Regions from separate parts of the Macrococcoides bohemicum genome, predicted to be linked through region 2. Evidence: riboswitches for the same ligand, from Rfam matches in the RefSeq annotation. Region 2 holds a riboswitch; each other region holds the start of a gene.
What was found. A riboswitch is a leader RNA that binds a small molecule or an ion and turns the genes downstream of it on or off. The one in region 2 is predicted to bind thiamine pyrophosphate.
Positions count from the first base shown of each region.

Region 1: another riboswitch for thiamine pyrophosphate. It lies ahead of HT586_RS06020 (ABC transporter substrate-binding protein); the one in region 2 lies ahead of tenA (thiaminase II).
Region 3: another riboswitch for thiamine pyrophosphate. It lies ahead of HT586_RS01090 (ECF transporter S component); the one in region 2 lies ahead of tenA (thiaminase II).
Region 4: another riboswitch for thiamine pyrophosphate. It lies ahead of tenA (thiaminase II); the one in region 2 lies ahead of tenA (thiaminase II).

Region 1 covers NZ_CP054482.1:1,173,169-1,176,386, forward strand. Annotated here, with positions in the region: gene HT586_RS06010 (2-oxoacid:acceptor oxidoreductase subunit alpha) at 1-27, shown strand, start outside; gene HT586_RS06015 (2-oxoacid:ferredoxin oxidoreductase subunit beta) at 28-891, shown strand; TPP riboswitch at 1,080-1,180, shown strand; gene HT586_RS06020 (ABC transporter substrate-binding protein) at 1,225-2,247, shown strand; gene HT586_RS06025 (thiamine-binding protein) at 2,247-2,534, shown strand; gene HT586_RS06030 (ABC transporter permease) at 2,531-3,218, shown strand, end outside.
Region 2 covers NZ_CP054482.1:1,030,122-1,033,339, reverse strand. Annotated here, with positions in the region: gene HT586_RS05330 (esterase/lipase family protein) at 1-1,049, shown strand, start outside; gene tenA (thiaminase II) at 1,072-1,749, opposite strand; TPP riboswitch at 1,788-1,885, opposite strand; gene HT586_RS05320 (hypothetical protein) at 1,971-2,270, opposite strand; gene HT586_RS05315 (glycogen/starch/alpha-glucan phosphorylase) at 2,483-3,218, opposite strand, start outside.
Region 3 covers NZ_CP054482.1:206,521-209,738, forward strand. Annotated here, with positions in the region: gene HT586_RS01080 (formate/nitrite transporter family protein) at 1-321, opposite strand, end outside; gene HT586_RS01085 (GNAT family N-acetyltransferase) at 437-958, opposite strand; TPP riboswitch at 1,110-1,217, shown strand; gene HT586_RS01090 (ECF transporter S component) at 1,288-1,872, shown strand; gene HT586_RS01095 (ABC transporter ATP-binding protein) at 1,876-3,218, shown strand, end outside.
Region 4 covers NZ_CP054482.1:2,069,156-2,072,373, reverse strand. Annotated here, with positions in the region: gene HT586_RS10880 (transglycosylase family protein) at 1-372, shown strand, start outside; gene HT586_RS12550 (transglycosylase family protein) at 694-1,257, shown strand; TPP riboswitch at 1,340-1,435, shown strand; gene tenA (thiaminase II) at 1,519-2,196, shown strand; gene thiD (bifunctional hydroxymethylpyrimidine kinase/phosphomethylpyrimidine kinase) at 2,189-2,986, shown strand; gene thiM (hydroxyethylthiazole kinase) at 2,986-3,218, shown strand, end outside.

The sequences.
Region 1 (3,218 bases), 140 kb from region 2:
GTAATAGAAGTAAAGGAGCGCATCTAAATGGCAACGTTTAAAGATTTTAGAAATAGTGTGAAACCAAACTGGTGTCCAGGATGTGGTGACTTCTCAGTTCAAGCAGCAATTCAAAAAGCATGTGCAAACGTAGGTTTAGAACCTGAAGAATTAGCTGTAATTACAGGAATCGGATGTTCTGGTCGTTTATCAGGTTATATTAATTCATTCGGTGTTCACTCAATTCATGGCCGTGCATTACCGATGGCACAAGGTGTTAAAATGGCAAATCAGGAACTTACAGTTATCGCTTCAGGTGGAGATGGAGATGGATACGCTATTGGTATGGGACATACAATCCACTCAATACGTCGTAATATTGACTTAACATATGTCGTAATGGATAACCAGATTTATGGTTTAACAAAAGGTCAAACTTCACCAAGTTCAGCACATGGATTTGTTACTAAAACAACGCCACATGGTTCAATTGAGAAAAATGTATCTCCATTAGAACTTGCAATTACATCAGGTGCAACATTTGTAGCACAAAGTTTCTCAAGTGATATTAAAGAATTAACAGCAATTATTGAAGCGGCGATTAACCATAAAGGATTTGCATTCGTTAATGTATTCTCTCCATGTGTGACTTACAATAAAGTAAATACGTACGATTGGTTTAAAGAAAACTTAGTTTCTTTAAACGATATCGAAGGTTATGACAATAAAGACAAAATACAAGCATTAAACACTGTAGTAGAGCATAACGGATTAGTAACTGGAATCATTTATCAGGATACTGAAACGCCAAGCTATGCAGAACAATTAAATGGTTACTCAAAATCATTGGCGAAAGAACCAATTGAAATGGACCCATCTAAATTTGAAGCTTTAATGGCTGAATTTAAATAAAATAAAGAGACATAGTAATCTGATGATTGCTATGTCTTTTATTTATCTTTTTAAAAAAACTACCTCTAACAAGAAAATTAACGGAGAATAATCATAAAATTATTTCAGTTCAGTAGCGTACAAACTAAATCTTAAACATTTGATACTAGGTATTTCTTTGGTATACTTGTAAAGGAAAATAAAATAACTAAAAACACTAGGGGAGTCATTCTGAGAATGGACATTGGTCCTAAACCCTTATTCACCTGATCTAGGTAAAACTAGCGTAGGGAAGTGTCGCTTTTTGACACAACTTTACATGTAGGTTGTGTTTTTTATTTGGAGGAAAATAAGATGAAAAAAAGTATATTAGTAGGGATGAGTTGTGCAGTATTATTAGCTGCTTGTGGTAACGAAGAAAATAAAGATGCTAATAAAACTACAAGTAAGACGGACAGCAACAAAACTGAAAAAGTTACCATGATGTTAGACTGGACACCAAATACGAACCATACGGGTATTTATGTGGCAAAAGAAAAAGGCTACTTTAAGAAACATGGTCTGGATGTTGATATTAAAACGCCTGGTGATGTTACTGCTGATCAGATGATAGCTGCAAATAAGAAAGATGTTCAATTTGGTATTAGTGCGCAGGAGCAGGTTACACAGTCACGTTCAGAAGGTGTACCTATTAAATCAATCGGTGCAATCATTCAACATAACACAAGTGGTTTTATGAGTTTGAAAGATAAGAATATAAAATCACCAAAAGATTATGAAGGTAAAACATACGGTGGCTGGGGTGCGCCAATTGAGAAGGCATTTATTGAAACATTGATGAAAAAAGAAAATGCTGATGTCAACAAAACGAAGATTGTCAATATGGGGAATACTGATTTCTTCTCAGCTTCTAAGAAAAATATTGATTTCTCTTGGGTATATTACGGATGGACCGGTATTGAAGCAGAAACAAGAAATATTGACGTAAACATGCAATACTTAACAGATTACGATAAAAATCTAGATTATTATACACCGATCATTATTGCCAATGAAAAATATTTAAAATCAAATCCAAATACAGCTAAAGCATTTATGGCAGCTGTAAAAGAAGGATATGAATATGCGATTAAACACGAAAAAGAAAGTGCAGATATTTTAATTAAATCAGCACCGGAATTAAAGAAACAAAAAGATTTAGTCTATAAATCTCAAAGCTATTTATCACCGAAATATCAAGATGATGCAAAATCTTGGGGTATTCAGGATGAGAAAGTATGGGTCAATTATGCGAAGTATTTAAAAGATAATAAAATTATTAAAAATGATTTTGTTGCAAAAGATGCATTTACAAATGAATTTGTGGAGGGTAAATAATGGCGAATACAATAATGAGCATTCAAATTATTCCTAAAACACCAGAAGGTCAGGATGTAATACCATATGTCGATGCTGCGATAGAAGTGATAGAACAATCAGGTCTTAAATTTGTAGTATCCCCACTTGAGACAAGTATTGAAGGTGATATGCATGAACTGTTACCATTAATCGAACAGATGAACCATCGTATGCGTGCATTAGGCTGTGAATCAATTATTTCGCAGGTGAAATTCTATCATGGAGAATCAGTATCGATGGATGCATTGGTCGCGAAATATCGATGATTAAAGCTTTAAAATTCTCATTGTTTATGATTTGCTTGTTGCTTGTATGGGAAGGATTTGTATGGCTATTAAAAGTCGATCCCTATACACTACCTGCGCCAAGTGCTATTGCAAAGTCATTCGTGGTAGATTTTCCTGAATACTTTCCACATCTGTTACCGACGATACAACTTGTATTATTAGGTTTATTTTGTTCAATTATTTGTGGTGTTCTATTTGCGGTCATACTTAACTTAATACCAGTATTAAATGATTATATTTATCCGTTACTTATTATGAGTCAGAATATCCCTGTTATTGTTATCGCACCGTTACTTGTAATATGGTTTGGATTTGGACTATTACCGAAACTCATCGTGATTACTTTAATCTGTTTCTTTCCCATAACAGTGAGTTTGCTGGAAGGATTTCACGAGACAGATAAAGATTTAAAGAAATATATGCAAATGATGGGTGCTTCACGTATGGAACTATTTACAAAATTAGAATGGCCAAACAGTATGCCGTTTTTCTTTAATGGTTTAAAGATTGCCGGCACGTATTCAGTAATGGGTGCGATTATTTCTGAATGGCTTGGAAGTGACAAAGGTTTAGGTAAATTTATGATACTTGCACAACGTGCATTTCAAGTAGATCAGGTTTTTGTTGCGATTGTCTGGATCATTATATTCGCATTAATAATAT
Region 2 (3,218 bases):
GTGGTTTAAAGGTAAATATAACTTCTACATTAAATATTGAAGGCTATGATATATATGAAGCGAGCATAGGTTCTATGACCTCAAGTTATGACCGCGCTGTTGAATTATATTATTATATCAAAGGTGGTCGTGTAGACTATGGGGCTTATCACAGTAATAAATTTGGGCATCATCGTTTCGGTAAGACATATGAGGGCATTTTTCCAGATTGGCAGCCAGGTAAAAAAGTGCATTTCATAGGTCATAGTATGGGCGGACAGACAATACGTATATTAGAGCATATGTTACGTTTTGGTCGTCCTGAAGAAGTAGCCTATGCAAACGCCCACCATTTAAAAGTTGCATCTCTATTTATAGGTGGACAAGATAATATGATCAATACAATTACAACAATCGGTACACCGCATAACGGAACATATATTGCAGATCGATTAGGTAATAAGAATTTAATTAAATCATTCTTTTATCGACTCGTTGAGAACGAAGGTATAGCAAGCTTTAAAATAGACTGGGGCTTTGGTCAATGGGGATTACGTCAACAAAAAGGTGAAAGTTACTTTGCATACATTAAACGAGTTAGAGCGAATAAGCTTTGGCAGACTACTGACAACGGCTTTTATGACTTAACATTAAAAGGCTCAGAGGAAATCAATAACAAGCTTTCAATTAATCCAAACATTCGATATAAAAGTTATTCGACTGTTGCTACACATAAAAGTTTCTTCACGAAATATCAAATTGCAAATGTCGGGATGTTTGCCCCTTTCTATCTTACGGGTATAATCAGTACAATATCAGGAACACCTGAATGGTGGGAAAATGATGGACTTGTGCCAGCGATTTCTGCTGAAGGGCCATTCACCGAACCTAAATCTTACAATAAAAAGGTGATGATAGATCGTGGTATATGGCATGTTTTTCCTAGAATGTATGGTTGGGATCATATGGATCAGATTGGTGGCAATATGACAAATTTACTCCATACGCCAGGAGAATTAATCGATTTCTATCGCACACTTGTTAAAGAACTCGTTTTATTTGAAAAATAAAAACCTAGGAAAATTCCTAGGTTTATTTTTGTGGGATTGGCCATGTTTCAAGATTTTCACACATATCCCAGAACATATATTCATAATAACTTGTCTTAACGATAATTTCTTCTAATTCTGCTAATTCCGTTTCCGGTTTACCTTCAGTCAACGCATCCATTAATCTGATTGCTTCATTCGTTAATTCAGTAAATTCTTCACCAGAGTATGTTGCAACCCAGTCGTGATAAAGATTACTTTCATCGCGTGCACCAGGCATTTGTGCTAATGATTTACCGATATAATTGTAACTCCATGCACATGCGAGTAAACATGCAACGACATGCTCAGCACCTCCACGTTGTGCATGATTCAACATATAACTCGTATAAGCAGTGTTTGTAGCAGCTGAATCAGTCGATTCAAGTTCATCAGTAGATATGTCAAAAGATGCTGCATATTTACGATGTAAATCCATCTCCATAAATAAAGTGCCATGCAATAAATGTGCGAATGTACTCATCGTAGATAAATCTCTAGATTTAGCACTTCCAATCGCCATTAATTTTGCATATTCAATTAAATATACATAATCTTGTTTCAACCAATGCTGAAATTTTTCTTTTGAAAGTGTACCATCCGCTAATCCTTTCACAAAAGGATGATCAAGATAAGAACTCCAAATAGGTTCAACACGTTGCCAAATACGTTCCGTAAACATTCTATTCCTCCTAAAAAATATACCTATACACATAAGGTATAGGTATCTTCCCACTTCCCTACGCTAGCATTAACCAACAGGTTCAAAGGGTCGGAATTAACCTCTCAGCACAAATTGTGCACCCCTAGTGTATAAGTATTATATTTATATTCATTATAACAATAATTATCTTAATTACAAAATGCCGTTAGGTTCTTCAGTTAGAATTAATCCGACTTAGACTATTTGACGGTTGTTTTATATGCTTCTACAAATGCTTTTGCTTCTTTTCGATTCACTTGATCAAACAGCCACGATTCACCGTTTTTTTCCATTATCGCGATACGGAATGGAACTGTTGAGATGCCGCTTTTGATACTCTTAATTTCATCTAATAAAAAAGTATCTTTTACTTCAGTTCCTGACAAAGGGCCCTGTGCTTCAAAAGTTATAACGTCATCATATAAATTTAATGTACCTGGTACTAAAGTTGATCGATATAAAGACATCGATGCATTTACACTCATGATATGTTTAGTCATTTTATCCACTCCTTCCATTTATTTATATTATATATTATCGGAGAAAAGATTTATAGCGAAAGAAATAGCGATATTGTTTATTTTTAGTTAGAGATTCCACTATTACTCACTTTCTTTTGCGGTATCTTTCTCTTTCTACCATCGATTCCGTTAAATCTCTGCCAGCAAATGAAAAAAGACCAATCCTTCACTCGGGATTGGTCAAAATCTTACTATACTAATTTCCAGATATCCGTTGCATATTGCTGGATTGTTCTATCACTTGAGAATTGTCCTGATTTCAGGATATTCATCAAGCTCATTTGATTCCATTTCTTCTTATCCTGATATGTTGCCATCGCAGTTAAGTGAATATCTACATAAGCATTAAAATCTTTTAATAGGAAATATGGATCATTGTTTGTAAGCACATGATAATATAGATTGTTAAATGCAAAGTCACGACCAAACTGTTCATTTTTAAGTGCATCCATCGCACCTTTAACACGTCCATCTGTTTGATAGATAGCTTCCGCCTGATAACCACCATTGTTCTGGTAGTTAATTACTTCTTCTGAACTTAATCCAAAGATAAAGATATTTTCCTTACCTACTAATTCAGCGATTTCAACGTTCGCACCATCCATTGTTCCAAGTGTCACAGCTCCATTCATCATCATCTTCATATTCCCAGTTCCAGATGCTTCCATAGATGCTGTAGATATTTGCTCAGAGATTTCAGCAGCCGGCATAATATCTTCTGCAAGTGTTACATTATAGTTCTCTAAAAATACTACTTTAATTCTATTGTCTACATCTTTATCATTATTCACAACATTTCCTACTGCATGAATTAATTTAATAATTTCTTTAGCAATATGATAACTTGGTGCAGCTTTAGCACCAAATATAAATGTTCTAGGCTGAATTCTTGTAGATGGTTTGCGCTTAATTTCATTGTAAAGATAT
Region 3 (3,218 bases), 820 kb from region 2:
CGCTGTAAAGAACATAAAGTTACTTGTTAATAATTCAGAATTAGTAAGTACGATCATTACGAGTGCGATACTGAATGCAATTGCACCTACTAAATTGATAAGCCCTGCATTTTCAGTTGCAGCAAATTGTGTCTTTGCTGCAAGTTGAAGCACTGCCATAATAGCTAGTAAAAAACCTGACATAATCGCTTTTAACATATAGCGCCCAGGTGTCTTATCTGCCATTACCTCTTTCATTGCTACTTGGTTTAATACATTTTCAATGTTGCCTTTCGAAGCATAAGTATCTTCGATAGTTTTAGCTGGAATTTCAATAGCCATTGTAGAGCCTCCTGTTGAACAAGATTTTATGAATAAACATGAATGTTATAAATACAATATTATTATATCTGTTACTGAGTAACGTGTATATAGTCAATTTGTGAAAAGGTGAACATTATACTAAATCAAGCATCATTATATAGTCGGTCTGTGCTTCGTCGCCCATTTGAAAGACATGAGAATCGATATGTTTAAAGCCAATTTTTTTATAAAAATCTAATGCATTATGGTTATATTCCCAAACACCAAGCCATATTTTTTTGATGTTCTGATCTTGTGCACGTGATACTGCCTTTTCATATAAATGTTTACCAATACCTTGTTTTTGAAAAGTTTTGTCGACATAAATTCGCTCAATTTCGAGTGAACTATCCGTTATATTTTCTGTTTGAGCTTCATTGGTATTAATTTTTAAGTAACCAGCAACTTGATCCTCAATTAAAGCAAAATAAAATTCTGAATGTGGATCATTAAGCTGCGTCATCATCTTTTCTTTAGTGAAAGATGTCTTTAAGTAATGATCGATAACTTCATCCTTATTATCCGGTCTGAAAGTATCATCGAATGTTTTTTTGCTTATATTGATTAGAGTATTGAGATCGTTTTCTGTAACTTTGCGTATTACAATTTTATTCATAAAGCGAGCTCCTTTAGTCAATTTGTTAATCACATTATGAGCTTAAATGAATGTTTATGCAATCAATATTTGAATAGTAATATATTGATGAAATAAAATTTCGTGTTGACAAAATTTAGTTTCGCGAGTACTGTAAAAATAACAAATTAAATAAGCGCACTAGGGGTGTTTTATAAAAAAACTGAGATAAGGCTGTAGCCTTAGACCCTTTGAACCTGATCTAGATGATACTAGCGTAGGGAAGTGTATAGTCACAGTATTAATGTGTCTATTTTTCCTTACGCAGTCTTCTCTATAGAAGGGTGCGTATTTTTTATGGAGGAATGAAAATGAACAGAAATAGTCAGGGTTTGAAGTTGTCAGATATATTAGTGACAGTGTTAGTAGCAGTATTATTTGCGGTGGCATACAATTTTGTCTGGTTACCTTATGAGGCAATGAAACCATTAGGGCTACATTTTGAACAGTTAATATATGGTGTTTGGTTTATGGCTGCAGTTGTGGCGTATTTAATTGTTCCAAAAGCAGGAATTGCATTACTGGCAGAGTTTGCAGCGGGTGCAGGAGAGACAATCGTAATGGGGAAATTCGACATTCCGACGTTTGTATTTGCATTTTTACAAGGGTTGGCTTGTGAGTTTGTATTCATGTTATTTAAATATCAATCACGCAGCATGATGGTGTGTATATTAGCGGGTGTTGCTGCTGCAATTATAAGTCTGCCGATTGAGTATTTCTATGGATATATGTCTGAAGTAGCGGGATGGAACGTACTGCTTTATATAATTATGCGTTTGATTAGTGGAGCACTGGTAACCGGGGTATTATCGTATTTAATTGTAAAAGCATTAGATCAGACAGGTGTAACGAAGCTGTTTAGAACGTCAACTCAATCAGATTACGATAGTTTATAGATGATGTTATCTGTTAGAAATTTAAGATTGAAATACCCCGGTGAAAAAGAAAAGATATTTGACGGTATCGATATTACGATAGCAGATAAAGAAAAAGTATTATTGCTAGGACCTTCAGGTTCTGGGAAGAGCACATTACTGAACGTACTAAGTGGTATCGTCCCTGAGTTGATCGATTTGCCGATGAAATATGATGTATTAGAACGTGATATGAATGCTAGTGTTATATTTCAGGATCCAGATAGTCAATTTTGTATGCCTAAAGTATATGAAGAACTAGCTTTTATACTGGAAAATCAAAACGTTGATAAATCGCAAATGAATCACTTGATTAATGATGTTTTGATTAAAGTTGGTCTGGATGTTGGACCTTCACAACAAATCAATCAACTCAGTGGTGGTATGAAACAGAAACTAGCAATTGCAGGGTCATTGTTGCAGAATGCTGATACGTGGTTTCTAGATGAACCTACAGCGATGCTCGATAGCGATGCGACAAAGCATTTATGGGAATTGATGATTGATTTATGGCAGGATAAGACAGTACTTATCGTAGAACATAAGGTTGAACATATCTGGCAATATGTTGATCGGATTTTATTGATGGATGCGAATGGTAAATTGGTTACGCAAGGAACCCCGCAATTTATTCTTAATAACCATGAAGACTTATTAAACAAGTATGGTGTATGGCATCCAAATGCGTATCAATTTGCACCGAAATCATTGCATTATGATTATCCATCTCACAAGTTTGAGCTCAAGCTTGAAGATGTTACTGTAAAGCGAAAAGAAAAAAAGTTATATCAAATTGATGGACTTGTCGTGAATAGTCATGAATGGATTGCGATTACCGGAAAGAATGGAACAGGAAAAACAACATTATTAGAATCTTTGATGCAACTTATTCCTTATGATGGTTTAATACAATATAATGGAAAACCATTGCGTAAGGTGAAAGATGCAGCACGTAACATGTATCTTGTTTACCAAAATCCTGAGCTGCAATTTATCCAGGGTAGTGTATATGATGAAATATTCTTTAATTTTCAATTTTTAGATAAAGCTCAGGCAGGAGAAAAAACAACGCATTTATTAAAGCAATTAAATCTGTACCATCTAAAAGATCGTCATCCTTTTGAACTTTCTATGGGACAAAAGAGGAGATTGAGTGTTGCGACGGCATTAAGTACAAAAGCTGATATTGTGTTACTAGATGAACCGACATTTGGTCTCGATAGTCATAATACGTTCGAACTTATTGAGTTATTTAAAGCACGTGTGCAATCCGGACAGACGATTATTATGGTGACGCATGATGATGAAATCATAAAGCGATACCCTTC
Region 4 (3,218 bases), 1.0 Mb from region 2:
GCAACTGTACAACCACAACCACAAGCTCAACCAGTACAACAAACTCAAAAAGCAGTTCGTGTACAACAAGCACCAGTACAACAAGCGCCAGTACAACAGACTAAACGTGCTGCAGTACAACAAACATCAGCACCAGCTGGTAATTCATCAGTTGATGCACATTTACGTTTAATCATGCAACGTGAATCAGGCGGAAATCCAAGAGCAGTTAATGCAGCAGGTTACTACGGATTATTCCAATTCTCTCCACAAACATGGGCAGCTGTAGGCGGAACTGGTAACCCAGCACAAGCTTCAGAAGCAGAACAATGGAAACGTGCGCGTATGTTATATACGCAACACGGCGCGCAACATTGGTCAACAGCATACTAATAATAAATTTTAGCAGAACTTTACGTTCTGCTTTTTTTATGAAAAAATTTAGTCAATTGTTTCAAAAGTGTGACATTCTTAATAATTCATAACATAGCGAGCTAACTGATATTTCTCTTAAACATTTAACACTATATGGAAATTAATTTATTTGTTATTTTGTTATTGTAACGCAAGCGTAATAAAAGGGCATATCTTTTATTTGGCTGTAACCTATGAAATATTTATTTCTGATATAGTTAACTACAAGAACAAAGCATATTCATTCAAAAGAATTCAGTAATAAAATAAAAAACAAAGATTTCCCGGAGGAAAATAAACATGAAAAAAATCTTGAGTGTTACAGCAGCAATTGCAATCACAACGACGATGGCAGTTTCAACAGCAGACGCAGCTTCATATAAAGTTAAATCTGGTGATTCATTATGGAGCATCGCTAATAAATATGGTACGTCAATTGCAGCAATCAGATCAGCAAATGGCTTAAGATCTAACTTAATTCATCCGAACCAAGTGTTAAAAATTAATGGGAAAAATAATAGTGTTGTATATAAAAATACGTCTTACAAAAAATCAACGTATAAAGCACCTGTAAGTAAAACCGCTTATACAAGTTCAAAAACTGTAAAAACAACAAATTCTACTTATATTAACAGAGGTTTAAACTGGTCAGCATTAGCACAATGTGAATCTGGTGGTAATCCGTCTATTAATACTGGAAATGGTTATTATGGTATGTACCAATTTAATTTACAAACATGGCGTGGTGTTGGTGGTTATGGATATCCACACCAGGCATCAGCAGCTGAACAAACGAAACGTGCTCAAATTTTATATAACATGCGTGGTGCGCAACCTTGGCCAGTATGTGGACTTCGCTTATAATTTTAAGACTAACGATTTTATCGTTGGTCTTTTTTCATATCTTGCTTTCACATCTTGCTTGCGTTACACTAACAATAAATACATATACTACTAGGGGTGCCTTTTGGCTGAGATGACTTTGTCAAACCCTTTACCTGATCTAGATAATGCTAGCGTAGGAAAGTAGTTAAATTCCTTTATTGATATTATTTTTTTAATAACGGTATTTAGCCCAATTCCTATATGGAAATGGGCTTTTTTTTATATATTTTGAGGAGGTAAATGATGTTTACACAACAATTAAAAGAAGAAGTAGAGCCAATTATCGAGTCAATTTACAATGATCCGTTTATTCAGGGAATGGTGCGTGGTGATTTAAGTAAAGAAGCAGTGATTCATTATTTAAAAGCAGATCATCTTTATTTAAACGAGTTTGCGAAAATTTATAGCTTATTAATTCCAAAACTAGATGATAAAGAAGGTATTAAATTTTTACTAGAACAAATCGATTTTGTCTTGAACGGAGAAGTCACTGCACATTATACTTTAGCAGACTATGCCCAGGTTGATTATAAAACGATTATTAAAGACGGAGAATGGTACCCGACAAGTGATCATTATATTAAACACATGTATTTTAATGCATATCGTTATAGTGATGCAGCATTTACAATTTGTGCGATGGCACCGTGTCCGTATGTTTATCAGCAAGTTGCTTTAAAGATGAAAGAACGTCATGATTTCAACGGCAATCCATTTAAAGACTGGGTAGATTTCTATGCAAAAGAGATGAAACCGTTAATGGACCATCTGGATGGCTGGGTAGATGAATTTGCAGAACATGCAAGTGAAGCGGAACGCGCGATATTAACAAAGAACTTTAAAGAGAGCTGTATACATGAGAAACGTTTCTTTAATATGGCTTATATACAAGAAACTTGGGAAAGTGTGGTTGAATAATATGAAAACAGCTTTATCGATTGCAGGAACAGATCCAACGGGTGGCGCTGGAACAACAGTAGATTTAAAAGTATTTCAATCAAGAGGCGTCTATGGTATGAGTGTTGTAACAAGTATTGTCGCACAAAATACTTTAGGCGTTCAGCAAGTATTTAATCAGAATGTTGATGTTATTGCAGCACAACTGGATAGTGTATACAGTGATATCATACCGGATGCAGTGAAGACAGGAATGCTTGCAACGAGTGAAGTTATGGATGTCGTACGTCCTTATATTGTAAAACATGATATTCCTTATGTAATCGATCCTGTCATGGTAGCTAAAAGTGGTGATGCATTGCTTGATGAAAATGGGCGTAGTGCGGTGCGTACAAAACTTTTAGATGTAGCAACAGTCGTGACACCAAATATTCCGGAGCTTGAGGAAATCGTACAGATGAAAGTGGAAACACTTGATGATATAAAACGTGCGGGTAAAATATTTATTAATGAAATTGGATCTGACAGTGTACTGATAAAAGGCGGTCATCTTAAAGGTGATGCTACAGATTATTTATTTACTCGAGATGATTTTGTTGTCTTGAAAGGTGAACGTTATGATACGAAACACACACATGGCACAGGATGTACATATTCAGCAGTAATTACATCTGAACTTGCTAAAGGAAAATCCATTGTTGAAGCAGTACAACTTGCTAAACGTTATATGGATATAGCGATCCGATTCACACCAGAACTAGGACATGGTCAAGGTCCGGTTAATCACTTTAAATTTCAGGAGATGGAATAATGATATTAGAACAGCTGAGAAAAGATAATCCACTGATTATTTGTATTACAAATGACGTAGTTAAAAATTTTACAGCGAACGGTCTACTGGCTTTAGGTGCCAGTCCGGCGATGGCAACAGAAAAGTTAGAGATGGACGAATTTCTAACACATGCTGGTGCATTGCTCATCAATATTGGTTCAATTGAAGAAGGTGATATCGAAAATATGCTGGCTGCTGCAAAATATGCTAA